Regions from separate parts of the Streptomyces sp. NPDC056600 genome, predicted to be linked through region 2. Evidence: riboswitches for the same ligand, from Rfam matches in the RefSeq annotation. Region 2 holds a riboswitch; the other holds the start of a gene.
What was found. Region 2 has a riboswitch for cyclic di-AMP ahead of ACFRAV_RS03800 (transglycosylase family protein). Riboswitches for the same ligand answer to the same signal wherever they lie in the genome.
Positions count from the first base shown of each region.

Region 1: it holds a riboswitch for cyclic di-AMP, as region 2 does, so the genes downstream of both, ACFRAV_RS11550 (transglycosylase SLT domain-containing protein) here and ACFRAV_RS03800 (transglycosylase family protein) in region 2, are expected to answer to the same signal.

Region 1 is NZ_JBHTVQ010000017.1:37,078-41,378, forward strand. Features, by position in the region: gene nuoN (NADH-quinone oxidoreductase subunit NuoN) at 1-425, shown strand, start outside; gene ACFRAV_RS11545 (polyprenyl synthetase family protein) at 543-1,553, opposite strand; cyclic di-AMP (ydaO/yuaA leader) riboswitch at 1,984-2,169, shown strand; gene ACFRAV_RS11550 (transglycosylase SLT domain-containing protein) at 2,174-2,656, shown strand; gene ACFRAV_RS11555 (HAD family hydrolase) at 2,669-3,502, opposite strand; gene recQ (DNA helicase RecQ) at 3,795-4,301, opposite strand, start outside.
Region 2 is NZ_JBHTVQ010000004.1:132,302-136,602, forward strand. Features, by position in the region: gene ACFRAV_RS03795 (transglycosylase family protein) at 1-1,208, shown strand, start outside; cyclic di-AMP (ydaO/yuaA leader) riboswitch at 1,450-1,618, shown strand; gene ACFRAV_RS03800 (transglycosylase family protein) at 1,623-2,321, shown strand; gene eno (phosphopyruvate hydratase) at 2,614-3,894, shown strand; gene ACFRAV_RS03810 (septum formation initiator family protein) at 4,163-4,301, shown strand, end outside.

The sequences.
Region 1 (4,301 bases), on a different contig from region 2:
CCGTGGTGACGCTGGTGCGCGACGCGGGCGGCGAGGCCACCCACCTGTCCAAGTGGGCCGGTCTCGGACGGCGTTCGCCGCTGGTGGCGGCGGTGTTCGCGGTCTTCCTGCTGGCCTTCGCGGGCATTCCGCTGACCTCCGGGTTCGCGGGGAAGTTCGCCGTCTTCAAGGCGGCGGCGGAGGGCGGCGCGGCCCCGCTGGTGGTGGTCGGCGTGCTGTCCTCGGCGGTCGCGGCGTTCTTCTACATCCGGGTGATCGTGCTGATGTTCTTCAGCGAGCCCAAGCCGGACGGGCCGACGGTCGCGGTGGCGTCGCCGCTGACGACCGCGGCGATCGCGGTCGGCGCGGCGGTCACCGTCGTGCTGGGCGTGGCGCCGCAGTACTTCCTGGACCTGGCGAGCCAGGCGGGGATCTTCGTCCGCTGAGCGCCGGGCGTCCCGACGACGGACGCCCGGCGCCGGGCGTCCCATCGACGCCGAAGGCCCGGTTCCCTCGGGGGGAGCCGGGCCTTCGGCGTGCGGTACGGGGGCGTGGCGAGGAGGTCAGCCCGCGCGGTGCACCACGGCGTCGCAGAGGTGCATGAGGGCCGTCCTGGACTCGCACTCCGGCAGCGGGGCCAGCGCGGCACGGGCCTCCTGCGCGTAGCGGACGGTGTCCGCCCGGGCGTCCTCCAGCGCGGGGTGCTCCCGCAGCCGGGCGACCGCCTCGGCCAGGCGCGCCTCGTCCGACAGGTCGGAGTCCAGCAGCTCGCACAGGGCGACGTCCTCGGGCAGCCCCAGCCGCTCCACCCGCTCGCGCAGCCGCAGCACCGGCAGCGTGGGGATGCCCTCACGCAGGTCGGTGCCGGGGGTCTTGCCGGAGTCGGAGGAGTCGGAGGCGACGTCCAGGACGTCGTCGGCCAGCTGGAAGGCCACGCCCAGCCGCTCGCCGTACTGCGTGAGCACGTCCACGACCTGGTGGTCGGCGCCGGACATCATCGCGCCGAAGCGGCAGGCGACGGCGACCAGCGAGCCGGTCTTGCCGGCCAGCACGTCGAGGTAGTGGTCGATGGGGGAGCGCCCGGCGGACGGGCCGGCGGTCTCCAGGATCTGGCCGGTGACCAGGCGCTCGAACGCCTCGGCCTGCACCCGCACCGCCTCCGGGCCGAGGTCGGCCAGGATGTGCGAGGCGCGGGCGAAGAGGAAGTCGCCGGTGAGGACCGCCACCGAGTTGTCCCAGCGGCTGTTGGCGCTGGGCACGCCGCGGCGCACCTCGGCCTCGTCCATCACGTCGTCGTGGTACAGCGTGGCGAGATGCGTGAGCTCGACGACGACGGCCGAGGGAACGATCCCCGGCGCGTCCGGGTCGCCGAACTGCGCGGCGAGCATGACGAGCAGCGGACGGAACCGCTTGCCGCCCGCCTTCACGAGGTGCTGAGCGGCCTCGGTGATGAACGGGACCTCGCTCTTGGTGGCTTCGAGCAGACCTTCCTCGACGGCCGCCATACCTGCCTGGACGGCGGTCTCCAGCGCCTGGTCCCGAACCCTCAGCCCGAACGGCCCGACCACGCTCACGAGGGGTCTCCTGTCTGCTGGTGTGTGCTGACGATCACACGGCTTGTCGATAGGTCATTGCCATCACCCCACTCAGCGTATCCGGTCGGGTTTGGATCACCGACAGCCCCCACCCGCCAGATGGCCGGAGACACCCTGTCCGTTTGAGGGGATATTGCCGGATTGGCGACCTCTTCACTCGTTTTGTATGATCATCGGTCGATCCGTGACATGGGCCACAGGGGCGCGGGGTGGACGGACGGGGTCCAATGGCCCGAAGTCACCCACGGGCGGGGCGGGTTGAGGAGCGGGCCCGGATGCGGGCCGATGGACGAATCGCCCTCAAACATGATCAACCAGCATGATCCACGAAGATCGTACTTGTTTCGGATATCCGCTCTCGCATACGTTTCGCGCCAGCCGGGCGGAACGCCGAATCCTGCCGCCGCCCGCACTCCACAGACCCATTCCACGCACGGCAGGAGCGGGGGACCCAGGTACACCGCCGGACCGGAGCGCGCGCGAGCGCGCCTCCGGGACGGCTAGGGGTGAAGCCTGCCGCCCCATCGGGCGGCGGGCCGGGCAGCCTTTCTGGCCCGAATCCGACAGCTCACCTCGCAGGCGCCGGAGAGGAAGAACGCATGTCCCGTCTCACCCGTACCGCGTCGGCCCTCGCCGTCGCCGCGGCCGTCGTCGTCGCGCCGATCGTGGGCGCCACCGGCGCCTGGGCCGCCGAGACCCCCACCGCGCAGACCGCGGTCACCGTCGCCCCGGGCAACAAGGTCATCCACCTGGCCGCCACCACGGACAGCCTCGACGGCTGGATCCGCGAGGCCCTCGCCGTCATGGCGAAGCACGGCATCCCGGGCACCTACGACGGCATCCACCGCAACGTGATGCGCGAGTCCTCGGGCAACCCGCTCGCCATCAACGACTGGGACATCAACGCGATCAACGGCATCCCCTCCAAGGGCCTGCTCCAGGTGATCGACCCCACCTTCGACGCCTACCACGTCGAGGGGACCGACACCTCGCCGTTCGACCCGGTCGCCAACATCGTCGCGGCGTGCAACTACGCCGCCGACCGCTACGGCTCGATCGACAACGTCAACAGCGCCTACTGATCCCCCGCTCCCTCAGGGGAACAACCGCTCGAGGACGACGGCCACGCCGTCGTCCTCGTTCGTCGTGGTGACCTCGTCGGCGACCGCCTTCAGCTCCGGGTGCGCGTTGGCCATGGCCACCCCGTGGGCCGCCCAGCGGAACATCGGGACGTCGTTCGGCATGTCGCCGAAGGCGACGGCGTCCTCCGGGCCCAGGCCGAGGCGCGACGCGGCCATGGCCAGCCCGGTGGCCTTGGTGACCCCGTGCGGCTGCAGCTCCACGGTCCCGGGGCCGGACATCGTCGCCGTGGCCAGCGAGCCGACCGCCGAGGCCGCCACCGCGGTCAGCTCGTCGTCGGTGAGCTCCGGGTGGGACAGCAGCACCTTGGTGATCGGCCGCTCCCACAGGTCGCTCCGGCGGCCTACCCGCTCCGCGGGGAGCGTGGGCCGCGCCATCCGGTAGCCCGGCTCGATCAGCGTGAGCCCCTGGACGCCGTCCTGGTCGACGGCCGCGTACACCTGGCCCACCTCGGCCTCGATCTTGCCGAGCGCCGTCTCCGCCAGCTCCCGGTCCAGGGTCATCGACCACACCAGCCGGTCCCGGTCCGCGTCGTAGAGCTGCGCGCCCTGGCCGCACACCGCGAAACCGCCGCCGATGCCGGCGAGCAGGTCGCGTACCCGGGGCGCGGGCCGGCCCGTCACCACCAGGTGCCGAGCGCCGGAGCGGGCCGCCGACCCCAGCGCCGCACGGGTGCGGGGGGAGACGGTGTCGTCGTCGCGCAGGAGCGTGCCGTCCAGGTCCGTGGCGATCAGGGCGTACGCGGGGAGCGTGCGGGAGGGGGGCGCATAGGCGGCGGGTGCGGGCATGATCAGAGAATACGGACCTCCTGGAGCGCCCCCGTGACGGGTTGACACGTCAACGGGATATGTGCAATAGGGCGTTGCCCTACTCAGGTGAGCGCCCCACGCGGCGCGCCGGGGCGAGCCGCGCCCCGGACGGGCGGCCGTCAGCGCGAGCCGCGCCCCGGGCGAACGGTCGTCCAGGGCCAGCCGCGCCCCGGGCGGGCGGGTCCGAGGCAGGTGGTCGTCCGAGGCGGGCGGTCGGTCGTCCGAGGCGGGCGGTCCGCTCAGGTGGGCGTCGCCCCAGGCGGGTGGCCGCTCAGGCGTCGAGCGAGGTCAGCAGCTCGACGACGCTCTCGCCGTGGGTGGCCAGCTTCTTCTCGCCGATGCCGCTGATGCCGCGCAGCTCCTCCACCGACGACGGGCGAGCCGCCGCGATCTCCCGCAGGGTCGCGTCGTGGAAGATCACGTAGGCGGGGACGCCCTGCTCCCGGGCCCGCTCGGCCCGCCAGCCGCGCAGCGCCTCGAAGACCGGCTGGAGCTCCTCGGGGAGCTCCGCCGCGGCCGCCGCCTTGGCCTTGCGCTCGCCCCTCGCCGAGGGCACCTTCTTCGGCTCCTTGCGCATCGGCACCTGCCGCTCGCCGCGCAGCACGGCCGCGCTGCCCTCGGTCAGCACCAGCGTCCCGTACTCGCCCTCCACCGACAGCAGGCCCTGGGCCAGCAACTGCCGGATCACGCCGCGCCACTCGCCCTCGGCCAGGTCCTCGCCGATGCCGAAGACGGACAGCTGGTCGTGGTCGAACTGGATCACCTTCGCGGTGCGCTT
Region 2 (4,301 bases):
GTCGTCACCGCCGCCCCCGTCAGGCGCCGGCGGTCGTCGTCGCAGCCGGCGTGACCGGGTCCGCCCTCGCCTTGCCGCTCTTCGCGGCCACCGGCGCGAGCGCGGCCGACGGGGCGACCTGGGACCGGGTCGCCGAGTGCGAGAGCGGAGGTGCCTGGAGCGCCGACACCGACAACGGCTTCTTCGGCGGTCTCCAGCTCACCCAGGACCAGTGGGAGGGCAACGGCGGCCTGTCGTACGCCTCCAACCCGGCCGAGGCGAGCCGTTCGCAGCAGATCGCCGTGGCCGAGCGCATCCTCGCCGAGCAGGGCGCGACCCCGTGGCTCGCCTGCGGCGCGATGAACGGTCTGCGCGAGGACGCCCCCGCCGCCCAGGTGGACACCGGCGTGGACGCGCTGCGCACCGGCGACGTGACGGACTCCGGCTCCTTCGACGGCTCGGCCTCCGGCTGGGGGTCCGCCGGCGGCGACCGCACCGGCGGTTCCGGCGCCGGGCGCGCGGACGAGGCGCGCGGCTCCGGCTCGGCCGAGGCGGCCGGCGACGCCGACCAGGGGATGCTCCGGGGCGCGGGTCACGGCCTCTTCCCCGGCGCCGACCTTGCGCCGGTGGACGGCGGGTCCCTGGACCTCGGCCAGGAGGCCGGGCAGGACGAGGGGCTGGACCTCGGCGAGGACCTGGGCCTGGTCGACACCGGCACCGGCGCCCCCGTCGTCCCGGACCTGCCCGAGGTCGGCGGCGGCTCCGGCGAGCACGGCGGCGGCCAGTCCGGCGAGAACGGCGGCAAGGGCGACGGCAACGGGAACGGCGAGGGCAAGGGCGACGCGGACCAGGAGGAGAGCGGCGACACCGGCTCGTCCGACGAGGACGCGCCGCTGTTCGACGGCGAGGGCGACGAGCTGTTCGGGGACGACACCCCGCTCTTCGGCGACGACACCGCCGCCCAGGAGGACTCCGAGGCCTCCTCCGGCTCCGGCCGCCACCGCGGCACCAGCGCCGAGGAGACCACGGAGACCACGAGCGGCTCCTCGGGCCGCCACGCGGCCCCCGCGGGCACCTACACCGTGCGGGCCGGCGAGAGCCTCGTCTCCATCGCCAAGTCGCAGGACGTCAAGGGCGGCTGGCGCGCCCTGTACGAGGCCAACGAGGACCTGATCGGGGACGACCCGGACCGTCTGGTGGCGGGCACGAAGCTGTCCCTCCCCGCCTGAACCGGGCCGGGGACCGGAGGGGACGAGACGATCAGGCGGGGTGAAAGCCGGGCAAAATCGGGGGAGTTACCCACCCTTTCGTCCTGGAATGTCTGATTCCGGAGAAGTGAGAGATGGGTCTCAGAAGCCCTGATCGTCTTTGAAATCCCGGCATGGGCGTGGCTAACGTCGAACCGCTCGCTCCAGCGGGCCCCGGCGGCCGTCACGCCTAATCCTGCCAACGGCCGTACGGGACATGTCGTCGCGTCATGCGCCGTAGGCAGGAGCGGGGGAACCAGGTAAGCGCCGTGTCCGGCAGCCAGATCGCCGGACCGGCTAGGGGTGAAGCCGTGCACCGGGAGGTGCGCGGCCGGGCGACCCTCATAGCCCGAACCCGACAGCTCACCTCGCAGGCGTCGGTGAGGGGATACCTCCATGTCGTTTTCCTGCCAGGGCAAGCACCGTCGCCCCTCCAAGGCCAAGCGCGCCTTCGCCGTCGCCGGTCTCACCGGCGCCGTCGTGGCCGCCCCGCTGATCACCGCGGGCACCGCCTCGGCCGCCACCGAGTCCGAGTGGGACGCCGTCGCCCAGTGCGAGTCGGGCGGCGACTGGTCCATCAACACCGGCAACGGTTTCTACGGCGGTCTGCAGTTCACCAACCAGACCTGGGCCGGCTTCGGCGGCACCCAGTACGCCGCCCAGGCCAACCAGGCCACCAAGGCCCAGCAGATCGAGATAGCCGAGAAGGTCCTCGCCGAGCAGGGCCCGGGCGCCTGGCCGCACTGCGGCGTCGGCCTGTCCAGCTCCCCGTACCAGGGCGGCGCCGCCGAGGCCCCCGCCCAGGAGCAGGCCCCGCAGCAGGAGGCCGCCCCGGCCCCCGCGCCGAAGGCCGAGAAGCCCGCCCAGCCCGTCAAGGCCGAGAAGCCGAAGAAGGCCGAGAAGGTCACCACGCCCACCGGCAAGAAGGTGCTCAAGGGTGACGGCGAGTACAAGGTCCGCAAGGGCGACTCGCTCAGCCGGATCGCCGACAAGCACCACACCAAGGGCGGCTGGAAGAAGCTGTACAAGCTGAACAAGGACATCGTCCAGAACCCGCAGCTGATCTACCCGGGCCAGATGCTCCACCTGAGCTGACCCGCCGGGCGGCGGGCTCCGACCGAGCCGGCCGCCCGCCCCGTGACAGCCCCGCCCCCGTGTTGCGTGATCCGCGCACGGGGGCGGGGCATTTGCACGCAATACGTCCGCCGACTTTTTGTTTCGGGTCGGAACAATTAATCTCCTGTTACCCCTCCGTAGAGGGGGCGACCGGCTGGCCGATCCCGTCCGGCCGGTTAGGCTCGGTCTCGCAGAGCCACGGAGGCTGTGCACCCCGTGCCGGACCAGGTGGTCCGGCGCCACTCGCGTCACATCCCAGAAGGAGATGCTCGTGCCGTCCATCGACGTCGTCGTAGCCCGGGAAATCCTGGACTCCCGAGGCAACCCCACGGTCGAGGTCGAGGTCGGCCTCGACGACGGCAGCACCGGCCGTGCCGCTGTTCCGTCCGGCGCCTCCACCGGCGCCTTCGAGGCCATTGAGCTTCGCGACGGTGACAAGAACCGCTACCTCGGCAAGGGCGTGGAGAAGGCCGTCCTCGCCGTCATCGAGCAGATCGGCCCGGAGCTCGTCGGCTACGACGCCACCGAGCAGCGCCTGATCGACCAGGCGATGTTCGACCTGGACGCCACCGACAACAAGGGCTCCCTCGGCGCCAACGCCATCCTCGGCGTCTCCCTGGCCGTGGCCCACGCCGCCTCCGAGGCCAGCGACCTGCCGCTCTTCCGCTACCTGGGCGGCCCCAACGCGCACCTGCTGCCGGTGCCGATGATGAACATCCTGAACGGCGGCTCGCACGCCGACTCCAACGTGGACATCCAGGAGTTCATGATCGCGCCGATCGGCGCCGAGTCCTTCTCCGAGGCCCTGCGCTGGGGCACCGAGGTCTACCACACCCTCAAGAAGGTGCTGAAGACCAAGGGCCTGGCCACCGGCCTCGGCGACGAGGGCGGCTTCGCCCCCAACCTCGGCTCCAACCGCGAGGCGCTGGACCTGATCCTCGAGGCGATCAAGGAGGCCGGCTACACCCCCGGCCAGCAGATCGCCCTCGCCCTCGACGTCGCCGCCTCCGAGTTCTACAAGGACGGCAAGTACCTCTTCGAGGGCAAGGAGCGCTCCGCCGCCGAGATGACGGAGTACTACGAGGAGCTCGTCGCGGCCTACCCGCTCGTCTCCATCGAGGACCCGCTGTTCGAGGACGACTGGGACGGCTGGAAGACCATCACCGACAAGCTGGGCGACAAGGTCCAGCTCGTCGGCGACGACCTCTTCGTCACCAACCCGGAGCGCCTGGGCCGCGGCATCGAGGAGGGCGCCGCCAACGCCCTGCTGGTGAAGGTCAACCAGATCGGCTCGCTGACCGAGACCCTGGACGCCGTCGAGCTGGCCCAGCGCAACGGCTTCAAGTGCATGATGTCCCACCGCTCCGGCGAGACCGAGGACGTCACCATCGCCGACCTCGCCGTCGCCACCAACTGCGGCCAGATCAAGACCGGCGCCCCGGCCCGCTCCGAGCGCGTCGCCAAGTACAACCAGCTGCTGCGCATCGAGGAGATCCTCGACGACGCCGCGGTGTACGCCGGCCGCAGCGCCTTCCCGCGCTTCAAGGGCTGACACCCCGGCCCTCGGGCCGCGGCGCCCGACCTGTGCCCCCGGAGCTCCGGCTCCGGGGGCACACCCCTGTCCGTGTCCCGCGCGCCCGCTGCGTGCCCCGCTGCGCGCGGCCGCGCCCCGGCGTCACGTACCGTGTGCGGGGAAGAAGACGCGGGACGGCCGCCAGGACGCTCACGCGGCACAGCAGGCACGCAACGCAGCAGGCACGCAACGCAGCAGGCACACGGCACGCAGGCACACGGCACGCCGACGGGGAGGCGCGGAGAAGATGGCGCAGAACCGGGACCGGTTCTCCACGACCACCCGGCTGCGGCTGCTCGGTGAGCAGACCGCCGCCCGCGTCTACCGCTCCCAGACCCGCCGCCAGGCCCGCCGCTCCCGGCTGACCGGCCGGGCCGCGCTGCTCG